3 regions of the Serratia sp. EC4 genome follow, and region 2 is predicted to be linked to each of the others. Evidence: predicted binding sites of a transcription regulator. Region 2 holds the regulator's gene; each other region holds the start of a gene.
The links. The regulator Fur, encoded in region 2, represses iron uptake genes when iron is present. The targets are predictions, from matches to a motif close to ATAATAATGAGAACNACTATCAA.
Positions count from the first base shown of each region.

Region 1: fes (enterochelin esterase) is a predicted target of Fur. The motif match lies at 1,602-1,624, and genes of this name have one in related genera.
Region 3: exbB (tol-pal system-associated acyl-CoA thioesterase) is a predicted target of Fur. The motif match lies at 2,187-2,209, and genes of this name have one in related genera.

Region 1 is NZ_JBNIDE010000001.1:255,755-259,965, reverse strand. Features, by position in the region: gene ACP39K_RS01195 (TonB-dependent siderophore receptor) at 1-1,472, opposite strand, end outside; gene fes (enterochelin esterase) at 1,674-2,981, shown strand; gene ACP39K_RS01185 (MbtH family protein) at 3,012-3,236, shown strand; gene ACP39K_RS01180 (amino acid adenylation domain-containing protein) at 3,288-4,211, shown strand, end outside.
Region 2 is NZ_JBNIDE010000002.1:308,785-312,995, forward strand. Features, by position in the region: gene ACP39K_RS08105 (beta-N-acetylhexosaminidase) at 1-1,631, shown strand, start outside; gene fur (ferric iron uptake transcriptional regulator) at 1,883-2,329, opposite strand; gene fldA (flavodoxin FldA) at 2,659-3,198, opposite strand; gene ybfE (LexA regulated protein) at 3,454-3,741, opposite strand; gene ybfF (esterase) at 3,998-4,211, opposite strand, start outside.
Region 3 is NZ_JBNIDE010000010.1:122,569-126,779, forward strand. Features, by position in the region: gene ACP39K_RS21570 (LacI family DNA-binding transcriptional regulator) at 1-651, shown strand, start outside; gene exbD (TonB system transport protein ExbD) at 707-1,129, opposite strand; gene exbB (tol-pal system-associated acyl-CoA thioesterase) at 1,133-2,113, opposite strand; gene metC (cystathionine beta-lyase) at 2,545-3,741, shown strand; gene ACP39K_RS21590 (DedA family protein) at 3,887-4,211, shown strand, end outside.

The DNA of each region.
Region 1 (4,211 bases), on a different contig from region 2:
GCGCGGCCGGTGAACTGGGCATCGTTGTAGGTCTGCTCTTTGCCGCCGCTGGTGCGATCGCGGGTGTTGACCTGCGACCAGTCCTGACGGCCGGACAGCAACAGATTCCAGTTATTCCACTCCAGTTGGTCCTGCAGATACACCCCGATCTGATTCAGCGTCTTCAAGTCGCTGGAAGCCAGCGCCAGCGTGCTGCCATCGATGCTGGGGCGAACCGGGTTGGCCCAGTCGATCGGGTAATCGTTGCCGCGATCGCGATACATTTTATAATCGCTATGGCTGTAGCGGTAATCCAGCCCGCCCAGCACGGTGTGTTTCACTTCGCCGGTATCGAACAGGCCCTTCAGCTGGTTATCCACGCCAAACTCGTTGGTCATCTGCGTTTCATGCTGCGCCATGCGGGTGACGGTGTGGTCGTTGACCTTCGAGTTTACGTTATAAACCAGATACTTATAGTCTTCATCGCGGTGGGTGAAGCGTAGGTTCTGGGTAAACGACAGCGCATCGCTGAAGTTATGTTCGAAGCTGTAGCCGATCGACGCCTGCTCGCGCCGCGACTTGTTGAAGCTGGGTTCGCTGATGTTAAAGTCATAGGGCACATAGCCCGCGCTGGTCGGGAACAGCGTGCCGGCGCGCGGCAGGAAGTTGCGCGACCCGGCTTTCGGATCGTTCTGGTAGCTGGTCAGCAGCGTAAAGCTGGTGTCTTCGTTCGGCAGCCAGGTGAAGGCCGGGGCGATGGCCACCCGTTGCTGCTTGCTGTCTTTGACAAACTCGTGTTCGGTTCGGGCGATACCGTTCAGGCGGTAGAACAGGGTGTTGTCGTCGTTGAGCTTGCCGCCGAAATCGAACGCCGTTTCCGCCAGATGGCGGTTGCCGGTGCTGAATTTGACTTCGTGAATGCTCTGGGCGGTAGGGCGCTTGCTGGTCATCACCACCACGCCGCCGGGGCTGACCTGGCCGTACAGCACGCCGGCCGGGCCGTGCACCATCTCTACGCGCTCCAGCAGCCAGGGATCGATCTGCCCGGCGCCGCCGTTTTGGCTCGAAAGGCCAAAGTGCAGACCGTCGAGCAGCTTGGGCGCATAGCGGAAGCCGCGGCTGATCACTTCGTCATTACGGTTGGAGTTGCCGCGGTAGGTGGTGATCACCCCGCTGGTGTAGTTCAGCGCGTCGGCGACCGACGCCGGCTCCTGGTCATTCATCTGCTCGCGCGTGACCACCGAGATGGACTGCGGCGTCTTGCGCAGAGGGGCGGCGGTCTTGGTGCCGGCGGCGCTCTCTTTGGCGACGATCCCTTTGACCGGCGCGGTCACGCTGTTTTGCGCGTCGGCGGTCACCAAAATCGTTTCGTCCGCTGCCGCAGACGCGTGTGGCGCCAAGGGCAATAACGCCAGCGCCGATCCCAGCAACAGACGCTTGGCGGACATCGCCTCCGCATTTCCGTTTTCTATCCCTTTGTTTTTAATCTTCATTATCTCTCCTGCATACCTGCTTTTGTGTGTCATGCCACCCTGATAAACCCCGAAATGCCGACAAGCGGTCTTATCCCGTCGACGTGGAGACGTCGTGTTTGCACGACGGTAAAAATCCGACAAATAGTATTGAAAATGATAATGAGTATCAATACGATTGTCAGGTTTTGTAAAAATCACTCATGTTATGTAAGGGGCGCTATGGAGTTTTTGCCGGAAAAGAGGCCAGGAAACGACCTTGAGGGATTGGCGACGCAATGGCTGCGTGAAGAGGCGGCAGGGCAATCCGCGTGGTGGCAGAAGGTTGCCGCTCACGGCACGCCCATCGTCGAAGCGCACGATGAACAGCACGTCAAAATGACCTGGCTATGGCGCGACCCCGCCGGCGATGAACGGCACTCGCCGATATGCCGCGTTTACGCCGATATCAACGGCATTACCGATCACCACAGCACGTCCCCCAGCAGCCTGACCAGGCTCCCCGGCACCGACGTTTGGTACGGCTCGGCCGTTATCGATCGCCGCTGGCGCGGCAGCTACAGCCTGATCCCCATTACCGAGCGAGACCTCCCCCCCGTCTTCAGCGACGACGAAACGTTACGCGACCGCCAGCAGCGTGCCTGGTGGGTATCGCTGTTCCCGTTGGCGATCGCCGATCCGCTGAATCGCCTCTCTCTGGGGCCGTCTCATCGCCCGCGGCCCGTATCCCTGGCGCAAGGGCCGGATGCCGACGATCAAAGCGCCTGGCAGGCCGCCGATCGGCCGCTGGATGAGGCGCGGCTACAGCTTTTTCAGTGGCACAGCGCACGGCTGGGTAACCAGCGGCGCGTTTGGCTGTATGCCAGCGGCGAGGCGGCGGTGAAAGCGAACCGCCCGCTGGTGCTGCTGCTCGATGGCCAAAACTGGATCGAAAGGCACGCGCTGTTGCCGGTGATCGAGCACGAAACCGCAAAAGGGCGGTTGCCGCCCGCGTGCTGGTTGCTGATCGATGCGATCGATGGCGAACACCGGGAAAACGAGCTGCCTTGCAACGCCGCGTTTTGGCAGGCGGTGATCGACGAACTGCTGCCGCAGGCGCAACGGCGCGAACCGTTCAGCGAGGCAGGGGCGCGCACCGTCGTCGCCGGCCAGAGCTACGGCGGGCTGGCGGCGTTATATGCTGGTTTGCACTGGCCAGAGCGCTTCGGCCACGTGCTGAGCCAGTCCGGCTCCTTCTGGTGGCCTACGGTGCAATTCGTTACCCAATTCGAAAAACGCCACGAACTGGAGGAAGGCTGGCTGATACGCCAGGTACGGCAGCGCAGCGCGGCGACACCCAAGCTCACCGTGATCCAACAGGCCGGCGATCGGGAGGCGGACATCGAATTCGTCAATCGCCAGATGCATCAGGCGCTGACGGCGGCCGGGCACCGCGCCGAATACCGCGTGTTTTCCGGCGGGCACGATGCGCTTTGCTGGCGCGGCGGCCTGGTGGACGGCGTGCGCCGACTGCTTGCCGCGATGGAATAACCCACACATTTTGACAGACAGGTAATGAAAATGACTCAGGAACAACAAAACCCGTTCGATGACGAAAGCCTCCGATTCTCCGTGCTGGTCAACGCGCAGCAGCAGTATTCACTGTGGCCGCAGTTTGCCGATACGCCGCAGGGGTGGCGCGTGCTGATGGGGCCGGCGTCGCGTGGCGAATGCATCGACTACATCGAAACGCACTGGCAGGACATGCGGCCGGCGGCGCTGAAAGCGGCGGATGCGGCGCGTTAAGCGCCAGGCAACCACATCGATACATTCCGTTTGAGGGAAAGGACAGACACCATGTCAGAAACGCTTTCTTTACCGGATACTCAGGTCGAGTATCGGGATTATCCGCTGGTTGCGGCACAACCGGGGATCTGGATCGCCGACCAAATCGCGCTGCGCCGCAACAGCTTCGCCGTGGCGCACTACACCGAACTGCACGGCGCTATCGATCGTTCGGCGCTGAAGCGCGCGATCCGTCAGGGGCTGGCCGAAGCGGATACGGTTCAGGCGCGGTTCTTTGAGGCGCAGGACGGCCAGCCGGTGCAGCGTTTACCGCTGATAGCCGACCCGGCGCGCGTACAGGCGCCGGAGTGGTTCGATTTCAGCGCGCGGCCGGACGCCGAGCAGGCGGCGCTGGCGCTGATGAACGACGATTTGGCGCAGGATCTGCCTGCGGACGGCGAGCGGCCGCTCTATCGCCATGCGATAATCCGCGTCAGCGCCGATCGCTGGTTCTGGTACCAGCGCTTTCATCATCTGACCCTGGACGGCTTCAGTTTCGAAGCCATCACCCGCCGGATCGCCGATATCTATCGCGCGCTGCGCCACGGGCTGTCTCCGGCGGCCTCGCCGTTTACCCCGTTCGGCAAGGTGGTGGAAGAGTTTCAGCAATGGCAAACGTCGCCGGCGCGCCGGCGGGCGGCCGAATTCTGGCAACAGCATCTGCGCGATTTGCCGTCGCCGCTGTCATTATCGACGGAGAGTCGGGAGGTTGAACCGGGCGCCCGGCCGCTCAAACAGGCGCTGGTGCTGCCGGAATCGCTGTTTGACGAAGCGGTGCGCGATACGGCGCTGCAGTCGCTGCAACCGGCCGATATCGTCACGGCGGCGTTGGCGATGTATCTGGCGCGCATGAGCGGCGAAACCCGTTTTTCACTCGGCTTTCCTTTCATGCGCCGTATGGGCTCCCAGGCGCTGGCGGCGGTCGGCCCGGTGGTT
Region 2 (4,211 bases):
TTTTCCTCGACGTGGCGCGTAACTTCCATAAGAAGGACGCGGTGCTGCGCCTGCTGGATCAGATGGCGGCTTACAAGCTCAACAAATTCCACTTCCACCTGAGCGATGACGAAGGCTGGCGCATCGAGATCCCCGGTTTGCCGGAGTTGACGGAAGTCGGCGGCCAGCGCTGCCACGATCTGAGCGAAACCACCTGCCTGCTGCCGCAGTACGGCCAGGGGCCGGACGTCTACAGCGGCTTCTTCAGCCGTCAGGACTATATCGACATCATCAAATACGCTCAGGCGCGCCAGATTGAGGTGATCCCGGAGATCGACATGCCGGCACACGCCCGCGCCGCGGTGGTCTCGATGGAAGCGCGCTATAAAAAGCTGCATGCCGCCGGGAAAGAGCAGGAGGCCAACGAATTCCGCCTGGTGGATCCGACCGATACCTCCAACACCACCTCCGTGCAGTTCTTTAACCGCCAGAGCTACCTGAACCCGTGCCTGGACTCTTCCCAGCGCTTTGTCGACAAGGTGATTGGCGAGATTGCCCAGATGCATAAAGAAGCCGGCCAGCCGATCAAAACCTGGCACTTTGGCGGCGATGAGGCGAAAAACATCCGCCTGGGCGCAGGCTATACCGACAAGGCGAAACCGGAACCGGGTAAAGGCATCATTGACCAGAGTAATGAAGACAAGCCGTGGGCCAAGTCGCAGGTGTGCCAGACGATGATCAAAGAAGGCAAGGTGGCCGACATGGAGCACCTGCCGAGCTACTTCGGCCAGGAGGTCAGCAAGCTGGTGAAGGCGCACGGCATCGACAGAATGCAGGCCTGGCAGGACGGTCTGAAAGACGCCGAAAGTTCGAAGGCGTTCGCCACCTCGCGCGTGGGCGTCAACTTCTGGGACACCCTGTATTGGGGCGGTTTCGACAGCGTTAACGACTGGGCCAATAAAGGGTATGAAGTGGTGGTCTCCAACCCGGACTACGTCTACATGGACTTCCCTTACGAGGTGAATCCGGACGAGCGCGGTTACTACTGGGGCACCCGCTTCAGCGACGAGCGCAAGGTGTTCAGCTTCGCGCCGGACAACATGCCGCAGAACGCGGAAACCTCGGTCGACCGCGACGGCAACCACTTCAACGCCAAAAGCGACAAGCCGTGGCCGGGTGCCTACGGTCTGTCCGCTCAGCTGTGGAGCGAAACCCAGCGCACCGATCCGCAGATGGAATACATGATCTTCCCGCGCGCGCTGTCGGTGGCGGAACGCGCCTGGCACCGCGCCGGTTGGGAGCAGGACTATCGCGCCGGCCGCGAATACAAAGGCGGGGAAACCCACTTTGTCGATACCCAGGCGCTGGAGAAAGACTGGCTGCGCTTCGCCAATATCCTGGGCCAACGTGAACTGGCCAAGCTGGACAAAGGCGGCGTCGCTTATCGTCTGCCGGTGCCGGGCGCCCGCGTGGCGGGCGGCAAGCTGGAAGCGAATATCGCGCTGCCGGGATTGGGCATCGAGTATTCCACCGACGGCGGCAAGCAGTGGCAGCGCTATGACGCCAAGGCCAAGCCGACGGTCTCCGGTGACGTGCAGGTGCGTTCGGTCAGCCCGGACGGTAAACGCTACAGCCGCGCCGAGAAGGTCTAGGTCTGGCTCCGGGGCCCGTGGTTCTGGCAGCGGGCCGCATCATAATGAAGGGGGAATGCGTTCGCCCCCGCGCGTGCCGGCGTGGGGCGGATGTTGAAGTGAGAGCAGTACGTGGAGTCGCAGTGCCGCTGCAATTGTAGTATTTCATGACATGATCTTCCCCCGGCTTGTCCGGGGATTTTTTTGCCCGTTGTACGGCGGGCATAAAAAAACCGCCCCAATGTGAGGCGGTTTTTCATAGCCGGTCAGGCTTATTTCTTGTCGTGCAGCGATTCGTCTTCGCGGCAGTCACCGGTTTCACAGTGGCCGTACAGGTACAGACTGTGGTTGGTGAGCTTGATGCCGTGCTGCTTGGCGATATCACGCTGGCGCACTTCGATGGATTCATCACTGAATTCGATCACTTTGCCGCAGTCCAGGCAAATCAGGTGATCGTGGTGATGCTGTTGGGTCAGCTCGAACACGGACTTGCCGCCTTCGAAATTGTGACGTGTCACAATGCCCGCATCGTCAAACTGGTTCAGTACGCGATAAACCGTCGCCAGGCCGATCTCTTCGCCCATATCAATCAGTTTTTTGTACAAATCTTCCGCACTGACGTGATGGCATTCCGGATTTTGCAGTACTTCCAGGATTTTGAGTCGCGGAAGCGTGACTTTTAAGCCGGCCTTCTTCAATGCGATGTTGTTGTCGGTCATGCGAATTCAGTCCTGTTACTATGCTAATCAAGTTGAGGCGTACTCGCCTGTGGCATCGGTCGGCACAAAGAGTTAATGCGTCTCATTATAGAACCGGTTGTACTAAATGGAAACCGCCGGTTGTTAACAAAGATATAATTGCACTATTGCATGTTTTGCATGCAACGCCTTGATGGATGGGATAAACCGATATCTCAGTCTACCGTGACGGGGTGGGAAGTTACAAATCTGTAGCTTCTATCGCAGCAATCCCTGTTGCCGATGACGGCCCTGTCGGCACACTATGCACTTTACAGGGCCTTTGTTCAACCTTTCGCCAGTACCGGCGTTTAGCCGACGATATCGGCCAGGCTCAGCTCTTCGACGATCTGTTTGACCCAGGCGTCCACGCGCTCATTGGTCAGCTCCGGCTGACGGTCTTCGTCGATCGCCAGACCGATGAAGTGGTTGTCGTCCGCCAGGCCTTTGGAAGCTTCGAAGTGGTAGCCTTTGGTCGGCCAGTGGCCCACGATGGCCGCGCCGCGCGGTTCGATGATGTCGCGGATGGTGCCCATCGCGTCACAGAAATATTCCGCGTAGTCTTCCTGGTCGCCGCAGCCGAACAGCGCCACCAGTTTGCCGTTGAAATCGACTTCTTCCAGCGTCGGGAAGAAATCATCCCAGTCACACTGCGCTTCACCGTAGTACCAGGTCGGGATACCCAGCAGCAGGATATCGAACCCTTCCAGGTCTTCTTTGCTGCTTTTGGCGATGTCATGCACTTCTGAGACATCGTCGCCAAACTGTTTCTGAAGAATTTTCTGGATCATTTTGGCAATGTTTTCGGTATTGCCAGTGTCGCTGCCAAAGAAAATGCCTACAGTAGCCATATCGCGTATAACCTTTAAATTCAATTAATTGCATTACTCGGCGCCGGCACTGCCGCCGATTAAAATGATGCCATGACAAGAGCCTTTCGCCATGGTGGCGGGCGCCGACAGGCGCAGTCTCTTACCGGTAAATGCGTATCATGCCAGAAAGTGGCGCCGGGGTTTTATCGCATTTATGCGATGCCGAAGGATGAAGAAAAGCGTGGTCGATCCGGCGTTGTCCTTAACGCCGCGCCGCGCGTGCGGCCGAAGAGATCAATGTTCCGGCTGTTCTTCCGCCAGTTGCGCCAACAGCATCTGCTCGATGAGTTCGCTGCGGCTGATGTTGCGCTGTTCCGCCAGTTTGTTCAGGGCGTCCACCGCATCCGCGTTGATTTTCAGCTCTACGCGCCGCAATCCGCGCACTTTATCGCGCCGTAACTGATTGCGCTTATTGATTCTAAGCTGTTCATCGCGGGAAAGCGGGTTGGTTTTCGGGCGCCCCGGACGGCGTTCATCTGCGAACAGATCCAGCGTCGTGCGATCCGTTTGTTCTTTTGCCATAGGTAGCGGTACTGCAAGGGAGTTTGCATCAAAAAGCGCTCGCACGCTTCCGGAGGCATCGATTAACACACTTCGGGCCAATAAACCCTAACCCAAATTTACCCCCGAACCGGCGTTCGCGAACGCGCTGGCGCGGCGGCAAAATTATAGCGCGCCATATTACCCCAGCAGATGGAGCGGCGACAATGCCTAACTGCGGGCTAAACGCGCTAAGCCGTTATCTTTAGCGCGTTTTTTCGCCAGATTAACGTATTTTTCAGGCTTCGCCGAGGAAACGGTGGATGGCGCGCAGCACCGCTTCCGGTTTTTCGGCGTGCACCCAATGGCCGGTGCCGGCGACGACGTGCGCGCGGGCCTGCGGGAACTGGCGGGCGATATCTGCACGGTAGCTGTCCTGCACGTACGGCGACAGGCCGCCGCGAATGAACAGGGTCGGGTGTGGCCAGGCCGGGACGTCCTGCCAGCCGGTG
Region 3 (4,211 bases), on a different contig from region 2:
GTCGCCTCCAGCCAGTTGAACGACGCGGAATACCAGAAGATCAACGCCGGGCTGCCGGTGGTGCAGATGGACCGTCTGATCGCCGGCTCCGAACTGCCGCTGGTGATCACCGATTCGGTCAATTCGACTGCCGACCTAGTGGAAAAGGTCGCGCGCCAACATCCGGATGAGATCTATTTTCTCGGCGGGCAGCCGCGCATTTCGCCGACCCGCGATCGCCTCGCCGGCTTCCAGCTTGGCCTGGAGCGCGCCGGCATCAGATGCAAACCGGAATGGATCATCAACGGCAACTATCACCCCAGCTCAGGTTACGAGATGTTTGCCCAGCTGTGCGCACAGCTGGGGCGTCCGCCTAAAGCGCTGTTTACCGCCGCCTGCGGCCTGCTGGAAGGCGTATTGCGTTATCTGACTCAGCATCAGCTGATGGAGAGCGACATTCACCTGTGCAGCTTCGACGATCACTACCTGTTCGACTGCATGACGCTGAAGATAGACACGGTCGCGCAAGACTGCCTGGCACTGGCGCAACATAGCTTCGACCAAGTCACCGCGCTTATCGACGAACGGCCGCTGGAACAGAGCGCGCTTTATCTGCCGGGCCGTATCCACTGGCGTCATGCCGGTTCCCGGGCTTTGTTAGCCGGGGAGTGATATCTCAGAATCAATAAAAAAGGGCGCCTGAGCGCCCTTTATCGTTTTGCTGCCGCTACTTGGCGGCGCCCTCCATGCCCACCAGCCCCACTTTCAGGTAGCCGGCTTTACGCAGGGTGTCCATCACGCTCATCAGCGTTTCATAGTCCACGCTCTTGTCCGCCTGGAAGAAGATGGTGGTTTCTTTGTTAGCCTGGGTACGTTGATCCAGCACCGAAGTCAGCTGATCGGCATTCACCGGCTGATCGCCGACGTAGAGCTGCTTGTCGGCCTTCACCGACAGGAACACCGGTTTTTCCGGCCGCGGCTGCGGCTTGGCGGAAGAAGCCGGCAGATCGACGCGGATATCTACCGTTGCCAGCGGCGCGGCCACCATAAAGATGATCAACAGCACCAACATGACGTCGATAAACGGCGTCACGTTGATTTCATGCAGTTCGCCGCTGTCGTCCAGATCTTCATTTAAGCGCATCGCCATGACTCACCCCGCCCGCAGTTGGTGCGCGTGCTGTGAGCGCTTGGCTTCCGCCGTCGCGGCCAGATCCAGATCGCGGCCCTGCAGCAGCATGACCTGCGCCGCCACGTCGCCCACCTGCGCACGGTGGCCGCTGATGACGCGGGCGAAGATGTTGTAGATAACGACGGCAGGGATCGCCGCCACCAGGCCCAGCGCGGTCGCCAGCAGCGCTTCCGCGATGCCCGGCGCCACAACCGCCAGGTTGGTGGTCTGCGAATGGGCGATGCCGATGAAGCTGTTCATGATGCCCCACACGGTGCCGAACAGGCCGACGAACGGCGAGATGGCGCCGATGGTGGCGAGGAAGCCGTTGCCGCGGCCCATGTTGCGGCTGTAGGCCGCCACGCGGCGCTCGAGACGGAAGCCGGTGCGCTCTTTGATGCCGTTGTTGTCGTTGGATTCCGCAGACAGCTCCAGCTCGTTTTGCGCATCGTTCAGCAATACCGCGCTGACGCTCTCCGGGGCGAAGTTTTGCGCCAGCTCGGAGGCTTCATCCAGCGAGCGCGCTTCGGCCAGCGCCAACTGCTCGCGGCGCAGACGGCGCTTGGCGCGCAGCAGTTCGCTGCCTTTGGAGAACAGAATGGTCCAGGTCACGATCGAGGCCAGCACCAGGCCGATCATTACCGCTTTCACCACCGCGTCGGCGTGCTGGTACATGCCCCAAACGGACAGGTCCATGCCGCGGGTTTCCGGTGGCTGGATCGTTGGCGCCGGGTTCACCGGCGTGATGCTCTCCGGCGCGGCGGCTGCCGCAGGTGCAGGCGCGGTGGTCGGCGCAACGCTTTCGGCAACGGCCGGATTGCTCGCCGGCGCGGCCTGCGCGCTGCCGGCCAGCCCCACGACCAGCACCATAGAAGCCATCAGGCTGCGGCCGAAGGCCTTGCCCCACTGCGCCCGGCCCTGGCCGAACGATCCTTGATTTAAATTCTTGCCAGCCGTTTTCACGCTGTGCCTCCACCCATTACCGATCAAAATTAAGGAATAATTCAGCGTGCGATCATATCAAACCAACCGGGGATTGATAGTAGTTCTCATTATTATTTACCAAATAAACGAGAAAATTTTAGCCAGCCCCGCCACAAAGCGCCAATCTGCGTCCGTTCACCGCCAACTGCCCCTTTTATAGGGTTATTTCGTTACTTTTCTCCCACAACGACGCAACAACGCCGCGCTGCCGAACGGCGTCTTGACCGATGAATGGGCTTCTCTCTCGCACCACGGCAGAAGGATGAGGCGAGAAATGCGCGCCCGACAGACAATTATAGCCGTTTCTATATCTGGAAGTTAAAACGTCTGGATGGCTATATTAACTCATGTTAACGTAAGGGCTATCGCAAACGGGCACGTGCAGAGCAACCAGAGGTGAGCCAGGTACCATGACGTCAAAACATATCGAAACCACGCTGATCGGCGCCGGCCGCAGCCAGCGTTACACCCAGGGCTCCGTCAATCCCGTCACGCAACGCGCCTCTTCTTTAGTCTTCGACTCCGTCGCTGCCAAAAAACACGCCACCGCGCAACGCGCCCACGGCGAGCTGTTTTACGGCCGACGCGGCACCCTGACCCACTTCGCCCTGCAGGATGCGATGGTGGAGCTGGAGGGCGGCGCCGGCTGCGTGCTGTACCCCTGCGGCGCGGCGGCGGTGGCCAATGCGATTCTGTCGTTCGTCGGCGCCGGCGATCACCTGCTGGTCACTGGTTCGGCGTACGAACCGACCCAGGATTTCTGCACCCATATCCTCGGCCGCATGAACGTCAGCACCACCTATTTCGATCCGCTGATCGGCGCCGATATCGCCACGTTGATCCAACCCAACACCCGCGTGGTGTTCCTGGAATCCCCCGGCTCCATCACCCTGGAAGTGCAGGACATTCCGGCGATGGTGCAGGCCATTCGCGCCGTGGCGCCGGAGGTGGTGATCATGATCGACAATACCTGGGCGGCGGGCGTGCTGTTCAAGGCGTTGGATTTCGACATCGATATCTCCATTCAGGCCGGCACCAAATACCTGATCGGCCATTCCGATTACATGCTCGGCACCGCCGTCGCCAACGCGCGCTGTTGGGAGCAACTGCGCGAGTACTCCTATCTGATGGGGCAGATGGTGGATGCCGACACCGCCTACATGGCGAGCCGCGGCCTGCGTACCCTGAGCGTGCGCCTGAAGCAGCACGAACGCAGCAGCATTGAGGTCGCCAACTGGCTGGCCGAACGGCCGGAGGTGGCGACGGTCAATCACCCGGCCCTGCCCAGTTGCAAAGGCCACGAGTTCTATCGCCGCGACTTCAGCGGCTGCAACGGGCTGTTCTCCTTCGTGCTGAAAGAGCGGCTGGATGAGGCGCAGTTGGCCGCCTACCTGGACAACTTCAGCCACTTCAGCATGGCCTACTCCTGGGGCGGCTTCGAGTCGCTGATCCTGGCCAACCAGCCGGAAGAACTGGAAGCGATCCGCCCGGCGGGCGGCGTCGATTTTTCCGGCACGCTGGTGCGGTTGCATATCGGTCTGGAGAACGTCGAAGACCTGATCGCCGATCTGGCGGCCGGCTTCGATCGCCTCAACGGCGTGCGCTAAGGCGGATTCCGATAATTTTCTTCGTCTCGTTTAATGTCGGCTTAAGCTATTAGCGGTACACTAACCGGGTAACTGTCAGATACGGTAACCGCCGCATCCTGGAGAACGTGACCCCGGGCGCAACCGGCATGCAACAGGACATAAAATGGATGTATTACGAGAGATTATTCATGCGCTTTGGCAGCAGGACTTCATCGCCCTCGCCGATCCAAGCGTAATTTGGGTGGTTTACGCCGTACTTTTCACCACTCTGTTTTTGGAAAACGGACTGCTGCCCGCCTCCTTCCTTCCCGGTGACAGCCTGCTGCTGCTGTCGGGCGCGCTGATCGCCAAAGGCGTGATGGGCTTTGCCCCCACTCTGCTGATACTGACCGCCGCCGCCGGGCTCGGCTGCTGGCTGAGCTATATCCAGGGCCGCTGGCTGGGCCACACCGGCCTGGTGAAGAGCTGGCTGCTGCAACTGCCGGCAC